3 regions of the Paenarthrobacter sp. UW852 genome follow, and region 2 is predicted to be linked to each of the others. Evidence: predicted binding sites of a transcription regulator. Region 2 holds the regulator's gene; each other region holds the start of a gene.
The links. Region 2 encodes LexA, which represses DNA repair genes until DNA is damaged. Its sites were predicted from a motif close to TCGAACANNTGTTCGA; they were not measured.

Region 1: the regulator LexA is predicted to act here: its motif matches at 1,847-1,862, upstream of NEK97_RS10195 (shikimate dehydrogenase).
Region 3: the regulator LexA is predicted to act here: its motif matches at 2,676-2,691, upstream of NEK97_RS03845 (Y-family DNA polymerase).

The regions. Positions count from the first base shown of each region.
Region 1 is NZ_JAMSGY010000005.1:38,255-43,423, reverse strand. Features, by position in the region: gene NEK97_RS10205 (MFS transporter) at 1-776, opposite strand, end outside; gene NEK97_RS10200 (IclR family transcriptional regulator) at 980-1,750, shown strand; gene NEK97_RS10195 (shikimate dehydrogenase) at 1,958-2,875, shown strand; gene NEK97_RS10190 (bifunctional sugar phosphate isomerase/epimerase/4-hydroxyphenylpyruvate dioxygenase family protein) at 2,875-4,746, shown strand; gene pcaH (protocatechuate 3,4-dioxygenase subunit beta) at 4,789-5,169, shown strand, end outside.
Region 2 is NZ_JAMSGY010000012.1:45,184-50,352, reverse strand. Features, by position in the region: gene NEK97_RS17970 (ATP-dependent DNA helicase) at 1-1,770, shown strand, start outside; gene lexA (transcriptional repressor LexA) at 1,796-2,539, opposite strand; gene NEK97_RS17960 (LysM peptidoglycan-binding domain-containing protein) at 2,890-3,249, shown strand; gene NEK97_RS17955 (histidinol-phosphate transaminase) at 3,329-4,447, shown strand; gene hisB (imidazoleglycerol-phosphate dehydratase HisB) at 4,494-5,120, shown strand; gene hisH (imidazole glycerol phosphate synthase subunit HisH) at 5,117-5,169, shown strand, end outside.
Region 3 is NZ_JAMSGY010000002.1:155,909-161,077, reverse strand. Features, by position in the region: gene NEK97_RS03865 (NAD(P)-binding domain-containing protein) at 1-1,061, opposite strand, end outside; gene NEK97_RS03860 (arsenate reductase ArsC) at 1,058-1,474, opposite strand; gene NEK97_RS03855 (aquaporin) at 1,471-2,181, opposite strand; gene NEK97_RS03850 (metalloregulator ArsR/SmtB family transcription factor) at 2,178-2,528, opposite strand; gene NEK97_RS03845 (Y-family DNA polymerase) at 2,756-4,054, shown strand; gene NEK97_RS03840 (uroporphyrinogen-III synthase) at 4,068-5,169, opposite strand, start outside.

The DNA of each region.
Region 1 (5,169 bases), on a different contig from region 2:
ACGGCGGCGATGAAGGCGCAGCAAACGACCCGGAGCACGTCGCGCCAGTGCAGGCGAAGGAGGTCGGCGACGGGAAGCTTGGAGATCTGGTTGTTCTTCTTGGCCTCGGCGAATGCCGGCGGCTCGTGCAGGGTGCGGCGGATGAAGAAGGCCACGATGACCACTACGGCGCTGAGCCAGAAGGGGATGCGCCAGCCGATGCCGTACTTGATCTCGTCCGGCAATGCCACCACGGGAATGAAGACGAGGGCCGCAAGGATCTGGCCACCCTGCGTACCGGTCAGGGTCCACGAGGTGAAGAAGGAACGGCGGTTATCGGGGGCGTGCTCAAGGGTCATCGATGATGCGCCAGCCTGCTCACCTGCGGCCGAAAGACCTTGGGCAAGGCGGGCGAGGACCAGAAGGACAGGAGCCCACCAGCCGATGGTCTTGAAGTCGGGGAGGCAGCCGATGACGAACGTTGCCGCACCCATGAGCACCAGGGTGAACATGAGGACTTTTTGGCGGCCGATCCTGTCGCCGAAGTGGCCCAGGATGATGGCGCCGATGGGCCGGGCGACGTAGGCGAAGCCAAAGGTCGCGAAGGACATGATGGATGCGTTGGCGTCGGCGTCCGGGAAGAAGACGTGCGGGAAAATCAGTGCTGCCGCCGAGCCGAAGATGAAGAAGTCGTAGTATTCGACGGCGCTGCCCAGGAAGCTGGCGAGGGCTGCTTTGCGGGGTGTTCCGGTGATGGTTTCAGTGCCTGGCGTCGCTGACGGCATTGTTTGGCTCATTGGGAGTTCCTTCTGTGACGACGATGTCGCGGATCTAGCGTCTGTGGGAGACCAGAGCGAGGTGCGGCCAGATCATCCCTCAAAGTAACCACATGGTGAGAGCTACTTGTGCAATACAGCAATAGTGGCTGTGAGTACGGTCACTTGTCAAGAGATGTCCCCACCATCTAGAAATGGCTCTCACTATGTGAGAGCATCAAAACATGAGTGTGAAAGACGACACAAAGACCGACATGGTCGGCAAGGCCCTGAGCCTGTTGGTATTGCTGGGCGAGGAACCCCGAGGGGCCAGTGCGGCGGATTTGGCGAGGAGTGCGGGCCTCCCGTTCAGCACTACCTACCGCCTGCTGGGATCCCTGACCCGCGACGGTTTCGTCGATTACGAAGCCGACGGAAGGAGGTATCACCTGGGCCTGCGGGTATTCCAGCTGGGCCAGCGGGTATCGAACCACCACGGCTTCGCGGCCACAGCCTTGCCGGTCCTCCAGCGGGTCACCGAGCGCACCCATGAGGCCACCATCCTCTCTGTCCGGGATGGAAATCATCACCTGACCGTGAACAAGGTGGACGGACCCAAGACGTTCCGCGTCACCAGCGACCCCGGCCATCTGGGTGCGCTGCACACAACCTCGGTGGGGAAGGCCATTGTGGCTTTCGAGGAGGAAATCGAACGCAAGCGACTCCTGGAGGAGCTTCCGTTGGATGCGCTCACCGAGCACTCCATCACAGATCGTGACGCATTCCGCGCTGAGATCGAGCAGGTGCGCCGCCAGGGTTATGCGGTGATGGATGAGGAAAACGAGATCGGCATGCGGGCCGTCGCCGTTCCCGTCCTCAATTCCCAGGGCCATGCTTTCGCGTCCTTGGCCACGGCCGTGCCGGTCTTCCGGCTCACCATGGAGGAGCTCATCGCGCACGTCCCCACATTGCAAGAGGCCGCGGCCGAACTCGCGGCCCGCCTGCCGAGGCGCTGATCCCTCGTTGTGAGGCCAGCTTTGCGCGCTAAATCCCAGGAATACCACGCAGGGCGGGCCCCACAACGCGAACCGCAATCAGTCTTTGTTCGCGATAAGAACAAGCGTGCGGAATATGAACATCTGTAGTAACGTAAATAACACCCGGCACGCGGCGCCCAAAAAACGCCACCTGTCCGCGGTGCTGAAGTTAGAAGGAGCTTGAGGATGAGCAACCGAGCCGAATCCGTTCTGGTGGGCCTGATAGGCGAAGGCGTCATGCCCTCGCTCACTCCGCCCATGCATGAACGCGAAGCCGACCTGCAGGGCCTTCGCTTGCTGTACCGCCCCGTCGACCTGCTTGAACTCGCATTGCCGGCCACCGCCGTCGGGGATCTCCTGACCGCCGCCCAGCGCATGGGCTTCAACGGCTTGAACATCACGCACCCCTGCAAGCAGCTGGTGATGAAGCACCTCGACGAAATTTCCGACGACGCCGCGCGCCTGGGTGCCGTCAATACGGTCCTGGTTCAGGACGGCCGGTTCATCGGACACAACACGGACTTCTCCGGCTTTGGCTCGGCGCTCGCCGACGGACTTCCGGACGCGAAACTCAACCGCGTCGTCCAGTTGGGCGCTGGCGGCGCCGGGTCCGCCGTCGCCTACGCACTGCTTACGGCAGGCGTCAAGGAACTGGACCTGGTGGACATGGATGCGGACCGGGCGGCTGAGCGCGCCGCGGAACTCGGCGAGCTCTTTCCGGAAGCGAGCGCCACGCCGCGCACGCCGGACGAACTCCCACAGCTCATGCCCAGCGCCGACGGCTTGGTTCACTGCACGCCCATTGGCATGGCCGCCCACCCGGGCCTGCCGTTGGATATCGAACTCCTGGAGCCGCGGCACTGGGTTGCGGACATCGTCTATCGCCCCATCGAAACGCAACTGGTCCGCGAAGCCCGGGCCAAGGGCTGCGCCGTCCTGGACGGCGGTCGCATGGCGGTCGGTCAAGCCGCGGACGCCTTCCAACTCATCACCGGACGCGTTGCGGACCGTGAGCGGATGCGCGCCCACTTCCTGGAGCTGATCGCCTTGGAAGACACCGCCGCCACCCTCAACGAGGGCACCCTGGCAAAGGCTTCCCGCTGATGCGCACCGGAATCGCCACCGTCTGCCTGTCCGGCACGCTGAAAGAGAAGATGCAGGCCTGCGCCATTGCGGGCTTTGACGGCATCGAGATCTTCGAGCAGGACCTGGTCACCTCATCCCTCAGCCCGGAGGAAGTGCGGAAAATGGCCGCAGACCTCGGCTTGGGCCTTGACCTGTACCAGCCGTTCCGGGATTTCGACGGCGTTACTCCGGACCTGCTGAAGGCCAACCTCAAGCGCGCCGAGGCAAAGTTCAACCTGATGGAACGCCTGGGCATGGACACCATCCTGGTGTGCTCCAACGTGGCCACGGCAACCATTGACGACGACCAGCTGCGGGCTGAACAGCTCGCCGAACTCGCGGCGCTGGCCGGGGACCACGGTGTGAAGGTTGCCTACGAAGCCCTGGCCTGGGGAAAGTACGTCAACGACTACGAGCACGCGTACCGGCTGGTGGACATGGTGGGCCACCCCAACCTTGGCACCTGCCTGGACTCGTTCCACATCCTTTCCCGTGACTGGGACACCGCGCCCATCGAGGACATCAATGCGGAGAAGATCTTCTTCGTCCAGGTTGCCGATGCCCCCAAGTTGTCCATGGATGTACTCTCCTGGAGCCGGCACTACCGGGTTTTCCCCGGGGAGGGACAGTTCGAGCTCGCCAAGTTCATGGGCCACGTTGTCCGGGCAGGCTACACGGGTCCGGTTTCCCTGGAAGTGTTCAACGACGTCTTCCGCCAGTCGGACACCGAGCGGACCGCAGTGGATGCCATGCGCTCGCTGATCTGGCTGGAGGAGCAGAGCGCCAAATGGCTCGCCAGCACCCCAGCAGCAGCGGCACCGGAAGACAAAGCCGCCACCCGCCGTCGTTATCCCATGGAACTTGCCACGCTGCCCAAGGTGAACGAACCCGCAGGATTCAACTTCGCCGAGGTCAAGGCTGACGACACCGCGCAGCTCGAGAAGCTCCTGGGTCAACTCGGCTTCGAGTTCGAGGGCCGCCACCGCACCAAGGACGTCCAGCTCTGGACCATGGGCCAGGCGCGCGTGATCATCAACGAACAAGCACCGCACCACGCGGAACCGGCTATCGCCGCTTTGGGGTTCGACGTCGATTCGCCAGTGATTGCCTCCGCCCGCGCCCAGCAACTCAAGGCCCCTGTGGTGGCCCGCAAGGTCCAGGCCGACGAAGAGGTGTTCCAGGGCATCTCAGCGCCGGACTCCACGGAGATCTTCCTCTGCCAAGGCAGCCCGGACGGGACCGCCGCGTGGACGCACGAATTTGGTGAGGGGCTGGAGCACGCCGGCGCCGGCCAAACAGCGGTCATCGACCACGTGAACCTGGCCCAGCCGTGGCAGCACTTCGATGAGGCTGTCCTCTTCTACACCAGTGCGTTGGCCTTGGAACCGCAGCCCTTCGCCGAGGTTCCGAGCCCCAGCGGCCTGGTCCGCTCCCAAGTCATGCAGACTGGCAACAAAGCCGTGCGGCTGGTGCTGAACCTCGCGCCGGCGCAGCAGGCCGAAAAGGCACGCAAAACGTACCAGGAACACATCGCCTTCGCCGTGGACGACCTCGTAGCAACAGCCCGGTCCGCCCGCGATCGGGGGTTGGAGTTCCTGCAGATTCCGGCCAACTACTACGAGGACCTGGATGCACGGTTCGATCTTGAACCCGGATTCCTGGCCACCCTCAAGGAACTGAACCTCCTGTATGACCGGGACGCCAGCGGCGAATTCCTCCACTTCTACACCGCCACAGTGGGCAGTGTGTTCTTCGAAATGGTGGAGCGGCGCGGCAACTACGACGGCTACGGTGCGCCCAACGCCCCGGTGCGCCACGCCGTCCAATACGACTCGCTCCACCGGGCATAGCCGCCCGGACTAAACCGAAACCACAAATGAAAGGAGCCGGCTGTGCCGCAAGACCACACCGTACAAGCTCTCGAAACCGAGGAACTCGTGCCGCCAGCTGAGCCACACGCCGCGCACGACACCAAGAAGGTGGAAACCCAGGCAGATCTCAGTGCTGAGATCCAGGCCATCGGCAACCGCTACGCCCAGGCCGTCAAGGACGGCAAGGGCCCCGAAACCATGCCCCGGCTGGACTACGCGCCGTACCGCAGCTCCATCCTGCGCCACCCCACCAAGAGCCTGCACCACGCGGACCCGGAGACCATCGAGCTCTACTCGCCAGCGTTCGGCCACCAAGATGTTCACGCGCTGGAATCGGACCTGACCATCCAGCACAACGGCGAACCCCAGGGTGAGCGCATCATCGTTGCCGGCCGAGTCCTC
Region 2 (5,169 bases):
GGCCGCGACCTTCCGCGGCTGTTGGAGAGCATTAATCCCGCCCTTGAACGCCCCGTCAACGTGGCATTGGTGAAGGGCCGGGCAAACTATGTCTGCCGGCAGAAACTCGAGGGCGGCTTCCCCAGCGAGGAGCCCTCCGAAGGGCAACTGTTCTCCCTGGGTGAGGACACCAGTGTTCCGCACTTCGCTGCCTCCATGGGCGGGCCGCAGTCGCAGCTCGGCAAGGAAGTGGTCCGGCTTCGCGAGTGGGCCGAGAAGACATCCACCGGTGATCGCGACGAACTCATGCCCGGAGTCACCGACCGTGCGTGGCGGCAGGTTTCGGTCACGTCCATGGAGTGTCTCGGCGCGCAGAAATGCCCGTTGGCTGAGGAATGCTTCAGCGAACTCGCGCGGTCCCGCGCGGCTGAGGCCGATGTCGTCGTCACCAATCACGCGATGCTGGCCGTGAGTGCCTTTGAGGGATTGGCCGTGCTCCCCGAGTACGACGTCGTGGTCGTTGACGAAGCCCACGAACTGCAGGACCGAGTCACCGGAGCCGTATCCGGCCAGCTGTCCGTCGCCATGGTCCATGCCGCAGCGTCCAGTGCGCGCAAGCACACGGCCATCACGGTGGATGCCCTCAACGCTGCGGCCGACCGGTTGGATATGGCCATCGCAGGCGTGCCCAACGGCTTGTTGCCCAACGGTCTTAACGACGAACAGCTCGACTGCCTTGACCAGTTGCGGGACGCCACACGCGCGGCCCTCTCGGATTCGAAGACGGACTCTTCAAACGCGGTCGACGGCGGTCGGCAACTGGCGCGCTCACGGCTCATGCTCATCCTGGAATTGTGCGAACGCCTGCTCGCCGCCAAGGAGAACAGGGAAGTGGTGTGGTTCTCGCGAAACAGCAACTTCGACCCCCAGCAGGGCTACTCTCAGCCTGATGAAACAGCACCCGCCCTCATTAACATTGCGCCGCTGAGCGTCGCAGGCCGTTTGCGTGAAGGCCTTTTTGCCGGCCACACGGTGGTCCTCACCTCCGCCACGCTGGCCATAGGCGCGGCTTTTGAACCGGCAGCCGGTGGCTTGGGCCTGATCGGTGACGGCGCCCCGAGCTGGACGGGCATCGATGTGGGGTCGCCTTTCGACTACCCCAAGCAGGGTGTGCTCTATGTGGCCAAGCACCTGCCCAAGCCTGGTCGGGGTACATCGCCGGAAGCCCTTGACGAGTTGGAAGACCTGATCAGGGCCTCGGGTGGGGGAGCGCTCTGCCTGTTCTCCTCACGGCGGGCGGCCGAGGAGGCGGCCGATGCCATGCGGCTCCGCCTTGACGTCGACATCCTTTGCCAGGGTGAGTCCACCATGGCTGCGCTGGTCAAGCAGTTCGCGGACGAGCCGGACACCTGCCTGTTCGGCACCATGTCCCTGTGGCAGGGGGTGGACGTTCCTGGCGGCTCCTGCCGACTGGTGGTCATAGACCGAATTCCCTTCCCACGTCCGGACGACCCCCTGATGACCGCCCGTTCACGGGCGGTCGCGCAGTCCGGCGGAAACGGATTCATGGCCGTGTCGGCCACCCACGCGGCCATCCGGTTGGCCCAGGGAGCTGGACGCCTGATCCGATCAACCGGTGACAAGGGTGTGGTGGCCGTACTGGACTCCAGACTCTCCACAGAACGCTACGGCGGGTTCCTTCGGGCTGCCCTGCCGCCATTCTGGGCCACAACCGACCGCAAAGTAGTCCGAGGTGTCCTGGAGCGGCTGGGGTCGGCAAAGGCCTCCTAGGGGCTCCTCAGGACCCGAGTGAGGGCTAGAGGGAGCGCAGCACAGAGACGACTTTGCCCATGATGGTGGCTTGGTCGCCAAGGATGGGCTCGTACTGGGTGTTCTGGGGGAGCAGCCACGTATGTCCGTCGCGCTGCCGGAAGGTTTTCACGGTTGCTTCGTCGTCCAGGAGTGCGGCGACGATGTCTCCGTTGATGGCGTCGTTCTGGCGTCGCACCACTACCCAGTCCCCGTCGCAGATGGCCGCGTCAATCATGGAATCTCCGGCGACCTTGAGCATGAACAGCTCGCCATGCCCTACGAGTTGCCGCGGGAGGGGGAGTACGTCCTCCACGGTCTGGTCGGCCAGGATGGGACCACCGGCGGCGATGCGGCCCACCAGCGGAACCATCGCTGTATCGCTGGCGCTGGCCAGTTCCGTCACAGCGAGTCCGCCCGTGCTGCGAAGCGCCGTGGGTGCTTCGACGCCGGGGATAGGACCGCCGTCCAGGGTCAAGGGCATCAGGACTTCCATGGCCCGGGGACGCTTCGGATCGCGGCGGAGGTACCCGAGCTTTTCCAATTGGGACAGCTGGTGGGTGACGCTGGAGAGGCTGGCAAGGCCGACAGTGTCACCGATCTCACGCATGCTGGGCGGGTATCCGTTGTCATTCACGGACCTCTGGATGGTCTCCAGGATCTTCTTCTGACGGACGGTCAGGCTCTTGGGGCTCTTTTGAGGCTGTTGGCTCCGCAGGGGTACCGCGCCGCCCGTGGCTTTCGCTGCCATGTTCGCCAATGCCTTTCCGTTCCGTCCCCGGTGTGTGTCCGGGGATGTCGGGCCCGCAAAAATGTCAGACCCTCCTGTTCCACTGAAACAGTGCTGTTTCTTCACTCAAACGTAGGGCAGCCACCGGCGTTTATCAAACATTTGTTCTAGCGAGTCTCGACAGCGTTCGTTGATAAGTGCTAAAAATGTCATAGCAAGGTTCGAATATGTGTTCTATAAACCTGACGCTTAGCCCCGATGTTCGAAGAAAGTGTTCGAACAAGCAAGGGCCGGCACAGGAGAACACCAAGAATTGGCAGCCAGGCGCCGGGCATCCGGCTCATTGGCAATAGCTCAGAAGGGCTCAGCTCATGTCCGCAATCACTACGTTCGCTGATTTCCGCACCACCCAGGCTCCCGCTCGCCTGCGCCTGACCCGTCGGGGGCGGATTGTGTTCTTCGGCATCCCCGCTATGTTGCTGGTGGCTGCGCTGCTGAGCCTTGCCGGTTTCATCACCGCACCCGCAAAGGCCTCCGACTCGCAATCTCAGCTTCGACCACCAGTCGCCGTTACAGTCACTGTCCAGCCGGGCCAGTCCCTGTGGGGTATTGCAGGCGCGGCAGCTCCTGAGCGGGATCCCAGGGATGTCATCACGGAAATCATCCAGCTCAATGACCTTCGTGGCGGCCGCATCCAGCCCGGTCAGCAGCTCTTCGTGCCCGCCAACTAAGTGCCGGACCCTGTGCGAAACGGGAGTGGCCCGGCGTCACAGTTAGTTGGCGGTCGCAGCGGCCCCTTAAACTGACTGGGTGAGTGAGCAGCTTGAGCGACTTGACCGACTTCCCCTCCGGACCAACCTGCGTGGACTGAGCCCCTACGGCGCACCGCAGCTTGATGTCCCCATTTTGCTGAACGTCAACGAGAACACCCATGGCGTCCCGGCCGATGTGCAGGCCGCCATTACGGAGGCTGTCGCCGCTGCTGCCACTGGTTTGAACCGCTACCCCGACCGCGAGTTCACTGAGCTCCGCGAATCGCTGGCCGAGTACTTGGGTCATGGTCTTTCCCGTGACAACATCTGGGCGGCCAATGGATCGAACGAGGTCCTCCAGCAGATACTCCAGGCATTTGGTGGTCCTGGTCGCAAGGCGTTGGGTTTTCCTCCCACGTATTCCATGTACCCGCTTCTCGCCAGCGGCACGGACACGGAATATGTCCGGGGAGTCCGGGCCGACGACTACGGACTGGACGCGCAATCGGCCGCTGACCAGGTCCGGGAGACCGGCGCCAACATCGTTTTCCTGTGTTCTCCCAACAACCCCACCGGGACGGGGCTCGAGCTGGACGTCGTTGAGGCGGTCTACGAAGCCGGCGAAGCGAGCCAGGCGATCGTAATCGTTGACGAGGCCTACCACGAGTTTGCGCACGACAACACGCCCAGCGCCCTGACTCTGCTGCCAGGACGGGAACGGCTGATCGTCTCGCGCACCATGAGCAAGGCTTTTGCCTTGGCCGGCGCCCGGCTGGGTTACATGGCCGCTGCCCCGGAGGTTACGGACGCGATCAGGCTGGTCCGGCTTCCGTACCACCTCTCGGCGATTACCCAGGCAACCGCCCTCGCTGCGCTGAGCCACAGGGAAGCGCTGATGGCCGATGTCGAGGACATCAAAGTCCAGCGCGACCGCATTGTCACAGAGTTGCTGCGGATGGGGCTCAAGCCTGCCGCATCGGACTCCAATTATGTTTTCTTCGGCGGTCTGGAGGACCCGCACGCCGTATGGCAGGGGTTGCTCGATGCAGGAGTGCTGATCCGCGACGTCGGGATCCCGGGCCACTTGCGGGTCACAGCCGGTACCGAACCGGAAACCACGGCCTTCCTGGTCGCACTGGAAGCCCTTTTGGACGGCCAAGCTTCACAGCCCGCCTAAACTTGTCAATAGACCCAACCAATCCTCCGTGTATAAGGACGTCCCAATGAGCGAAACCGGCGCCACGCCGTCCGCTGCCCGCACCGCGCGCATGGAGCGCACCACCAGCGAATCTTCCGTCCTGGTGGAGATCAACCTGGACGGATCCGGTGTCTCGGACATCAGCACCTCGGTTCCCTTCTACGACCACATGCTGACGGCCCTGTGCAAGCACTCGCTGATTGACATGACCGTCAAGGCCACGGGTGATACCCACATCGACGCCCACCACACCGTGGAGGATGTGGCAATCACCTTCGGCGAGGTCCTCCGGACAGCACTGGGCAACAAGGCCGGGATCCGTCGCTTCGGTGAGGCAACCGTTCCCTTGGACGAAGCCCTCGCCCACGCGGTGGTTGATGTTTCGGGACGGCCCTACCTGGTGCATGGCGGTGAGCCTGCGGGCCAGGAATACCACCTCATTGGCGGACACTTCACGGGCTCGCTGACCCGTCACGTTTTTGAAGCCATTACCCTGCACGCGGGTATCTGCCTGCACATGCGGGTGCTCGCGGGGCGCGACCCGCACCACATCGTGGAAGCCCAGTTCAAGGCGTTCGCACGGGCCCTTCGTGCCGCAGTTGAATCAGACCCGAGGGTCGAGGGAATCCCCTCAACAAAGGGAGCGCTATGAGCAGCCAGGTCCTCAAGGACGGTGCGGTTACCGATACCGTGGCCGTCAT
Region 3 (5,169 bases), on a different contig from region 2:
AGCCTTGCGCCGTGGGGCGGGACGGTTCCGCAGCTGTGGAAGTCCGGATCGATCAACGGTCCCAAGGCTTTGGGGGCGTCGACCGCCGGGTCCAGGTCCAGCCGAAGTTCGGAAAGGATGCCCAGGTCCGGACGGAACCCGGTCGCCGGAATGACATGGTCCACCTCGATGAACCGGCCGTCCGCTGCGTGCACCACCACCGCGCCGGAATCGGTAGTTTCAATGCGGCGGGTGTTGAAGCTTGTCAGGAGCTGCACGCCCCCGGTCTCGACGGCGGTGCGCAGGCGGGTGCCAAGCTGGCCGCGGGCGGGGAGCTCGTCAGCGTTGCCGCCGCCGTAAGCCCTGTCAGGGGTGGAGGCGCGGATGGCCCACGCTACTTCGGTGCCGGGTTTGGTGCGTGCGAGGCGAGCGAGGTCCAGGACCATGTTCGCGGCCGAGTGGCCGGACCCGATGACGAGGGTCCGATGGCCAGCGAAACGGCCTTTCGTGACATCAGGCAGGGGCCCGGTGATGGTCCCGGTGGCGCGCGCTTCATTTTCCCCGGGAACGGAGAGCCCGCTGGAGCCAAGCGGTGCGGGGGTGTTCCAGGTTCCGGAGGCGTCGATGACGGCCCGCGCCACAACCTCGGCCGTATGGCCGTCGTCGTGCTGAACGTACAGGACGAAAGATGTCTGGTCGCGGCCGTGGCTGTGGCCCTTGTCCATCCCTTGCCGTGTAACGGCGATGACCTTGGAACCGGTATGGATCCTCTGCTCCAGGTCATGGGTTGCGGCCAAAGGTTCAAGATATTGGGTGACGATTTCGTGGCCGTAGGGCAGAGCGGTCGGGCGGGGTGCTTCCCATCCGGTGCGTTCCAGGAGGCGGACGGCTGCGGGATCGAGGTTGTATTTCCAGGTGGAGAAGACTCGGATGTGGCCCCACTCCTTGATGGCGGAACCGACGGTGGGGCCGGCTTCGATGACGAGGGGTTCGAGCCCGCGTTCGAGGAGGTGCGCCGCCGCGGCCAGACCGACCGGCCCGGCGCCGATCACCGCGACGGGCAGGGAGTCGTGCTCTGTCATTGCTGTGCTCCTGCCGGGGTGAGGGAGTCAATGAGTGCCTCGACCCGGGTTTTGATCTCGTCACGGATGGGCCGGACGGACTCGACGCCTTTGCCGGCGGGGTCTTCCAGGACCCAGTCTTCGTAGCGTTTGCCCGGGAAGTATGGGCATTCGTCCCCGCAGCCCATGGTGATGACTACGTCGGAGTCCTTGACGGCCTCGGTGGTGAGGATCTTGGGGATTTCGGCGGACATGTCGATCCCGATCTCGGCCATGGCCTCAACCGCTGCTGGGTTGACCTGATCGGCGGGTTGTGAACCAGCGGAGCGGACCTCGATCGCGCCCTGGCCAAGGGTGGTCAGGAAGGCCGCGGCCATCTGGGAGCGTCCTGCGTTGTGGACGCAGACGAACAAGACGGACGGTTTGACGCTCATGAGAGCACCTTTCGATCAGCCGCGGCATCAGCCGGGGAAACATCAGTGGTTTGGGGGTAGAGGAAGCGGACAAGGACCAGTCCGAAGGCGCCTCCGACCAGTTGGGCGGCGACGAAACCAGGGGCGGAAGCGGGCGCGATCCCCGAGAAGGTGTCGGTGAGGGTTCGGGCGATCGTGACCGACGGGTTGGCGAAGCTTGTGGAAGACGTGAACCAATACGCAGCGGTGATGTAACCCCCGACGGCGAAAGCCACCCGGTCGGCGCGTCCGGAACGGATGGTCCCGAACACGATGACCAGTAACCCGGCTGTGGCGATGACCTCTGCCAGCCAGAGACCAGGCCCGCTCCGTTCATGGGTGGAGAATGTGGCTGGCGCCAGGCCGAACATCATGTTCGCCGCGACCGTCCCGACCAGACCACCCACGATCTGCGCCGCAACCAAAAGAGCGGCAGTCCGGGTGTCGATCAGGCGGAGGAACCGTTCAACCAGGGTGACGATGGGGTTGAACGAGGCTGATACCGGCTGCAGGGCCAGGATCAACGCAACCAGGGCCGCGCCGGTGACGAGGCTGTTCTGCAGCAGCTGCAGTCCGACGTCGTTCGGTGACAGCCGGGAGGCCATCACGCCGGACCCGACCACGGCCATGACGAGGAACGCGGTCCCAATGAACTCCGCTCCGGTGCGGCGGACAAGCAAGGGGTTCACTGAGCCTGTCCACCGATCAGGGCCGCCAGGTTCTGCAGCGCTTCGGTGCGGGCCTTGTAGTAGACCCAGACGCCGCGCTTTTCCCGGTCCAGCAAACCTACTTCGTGCAGCACTTTGAGATGGTGGCTGATGGTCGGCTGCGACAACTCGAAGGCATCGTTCAGGTCGCAGACGCACGCTTCGCCGCCCTCATGGGAGGCCACCAATGACATCAGGCGTAACCTCACCGGATCGGCCAATGCCTTCAACAACGGCGCAACACCGTCTGCTTCTTTCTCCGACAGTGGTTCGCGCGCCAACGGCGAGCAGCAGGCGACGGTTTGAACCGGGGTCAATTCCAAAGACATAGACACATGTAAATATTTACACTCATCAATGTTCAAAGCAAGGACGGTCCGTGCCCCACTCGGCGCGCGGGAACGCCAGGATCCCCCACTGGCTTCGATTGCTCAGAGGAGCTTTCTTGTCTGTGGTCGACGCTACAGTTTAAGTATTCGAAAGTATGTTCGAATACTAGGCGTGTCCTGCGCGGGTTGCGTGGGCGTGCGTGATAGCGCGGATCAGGAGGAGATCGATGTCCAAGCCAGCAATCATGCATCGGATGCAGGAGATCGCCCACGTGGATATCAACTGCTTCTACGCATCGGCAGAACGGGCCTTCAATCCGGCGTTGGAAGGCCGGCCGCTCATAGTCCTCTCGAATAACGATGGCTGCGCCGTGACTCGGTCTCCGGAAGCCAAGAAGCTCGGCATCGGGTTGGGAGATCCGTGGTTCAAGCTTGCTCCGCGCGCCAAGGAATGGGGCTTGGTTGCCCTCTCAAGCAACTATGAGCTCTACGGCGACATCAGCTCGAGGGTCATGGAACTCCTTGCCCGCTTCTCGGCGTGGCAGGAGGTCTATTCCATCGATGAGGCATTCCTTGGCGTCAAAGGGCAGCCCGGGGAACTCCTGGAGTTGGGGCGCACCATCAAAATGGCCTGCCAAAAGCATGTGGGGGTTCCGGTGTGCGTGGGAATCGCCGGGACCAAGACCCTGGCCAAGCTGGCCAACAAGTGGGCCAAGCACAACCCCGCGTTCCAGGGGGTGTGCCGCTGGGACTCGATTCCCGAAGAGCAACGCGAAGCGCTTATGGCCAGGCTTTCAGTGATCGAGATCTGGGGCGTCGCCACGCGGCTCACCAAGCGCCTGAATGCCATGGGAATCTTCTCGATCCTGGACCTGGTCCGGGCCGACCCCATTGCCCTGCGCGACAAGTTTTCGATCGTCATGATGCGAACGGTCCTGGAACTCCAGGGCACCCCCTGCATTCCCATGGAAGAAGAAAGAATCGGCAGGGACCAGCTGATCTTCTCCCGTTCCTTTTCCACTCCCATCACCACGGCGGCCGGGATGCGGCAGGTGCTCAGCGTTTACGGGCAAATGGCCAGTGCCAGGTTGGCCAAGCATGATCTGCAGGCCAAACTCCTGACCGCCTTCGCCCAGACCTCCGTCTACAACCCGAATGACAGGTCTTTTCCCACTGTGAGCGTCAAGCTGCCAATGCCCACCTCGGACCCGGGCCTGCTCACCCGGGCGGCGCACGCCTTGGTGCCCAGGATCCAGGAAGGCGTGCGGTACGCCAAAGCCGGCATCATGGTCACGGACCTGCGGCCCAGTGGAAACCAGAAACCCTTGGCCATCTTCGAGAACCCGCACGAGGAACGGGGCATCGGCAGCCTCTTGGAAGAGGTCAGCAAAAAGTACGGACGCGGTTCCATCGGCTTGGGCCATGCGGGAATCAAGGGCGGGCCGGACTGGTCCATGAAAAGGGACATGCTCAGCCCCCGCTACACCACCCATTGGGACGAACTACCCCTGGTGAAGGCGGCGTAGCGTGTCGGAAAGCCTAGGCCCGCAACCGGTAGCCCCGTTTGACGACGGTCTCCACCAGCTTGCCGTCCGGGAGCGACGAGCGCAGCCTGCTGACCGTCATGTCCAAGGCGTGGACGGATCCCCGCAGGTCCAACAGGTCCGAGAGCGCTTCCCTGGACAGGACAGCCCCGCCAGCGCCGAGCAGCGCCCGCAGCAGCAGAAGGGGTGCAGGAGCCAAATCCACCACCTCACCGTTGACCCGCAAGCAGCGGCCCCGCAACTCGATCGTGGCGCTCTTTGTCTCCAACCGCCGGACGTGGTTCAAGGACAGGTGCTCTGTCACAAGGCGGATCAGCGCACCCATACGGTACCTGTCCGGAATCAGGGGGGTGAGCCCGGCGTCCACCAGTGGCTGCGCAGTGACGGGCCCAACAGCTGCGACCGTCACTGGTCCCTTGAGGGCTTCGATGAGGGACCGGTACAGACCCATTTCATGCGCAGTGCTCCACATGGCATCCACTGCAGGGGCGCTGGTGAACGTGAGGACATCCAGGTTCCCGCCAACCACGGCTTCGATCAGGCGCGGCAGTTTGTCTTCGCCATCGGGTTTGACCCAGCGGTACGGTGTCACGGTCAGCACGGTGGCGCCGGACATGCGGAGCCGTTCCAACTGGCGGACATCGGTGTATCCATGCAACTGCACGGCCACGGTCTTTCCCCGCACGCCTTCGGCCAACAGCATGTCCACCAGGGTTGCGGTGGTTTCGTCGCTGCTGATGCCGACGTCGGCAAGTCCAGCCGCGCGGACGGCACCGCGGGCTTTGGGCCCCCGGACAAACATGCGGCAGGCAGACAACGTTTCCAGGAGCTGTTCGCCGATGCCGAAGGAATCAGCGGCCTCGCACCAACGGCGCATACCGTAAGCGGTGGTGGCGATACAGATATCCGGCCGGGCAGCGATGATGGTCCGGGTGTCCTCGATGAGGACCATGTCTTCCTGCACGGGGGCGATCTTCAAAGCGGGGGCGTGCAGAACACTCGCCCCGCGACGCTCCAGTGCCTCGATGAGGTCACGGGAACGGCGGTGCGAGGTAACACCAATGCGGAATCCGTCCAGCGGAGCATCTGCGGCCTCG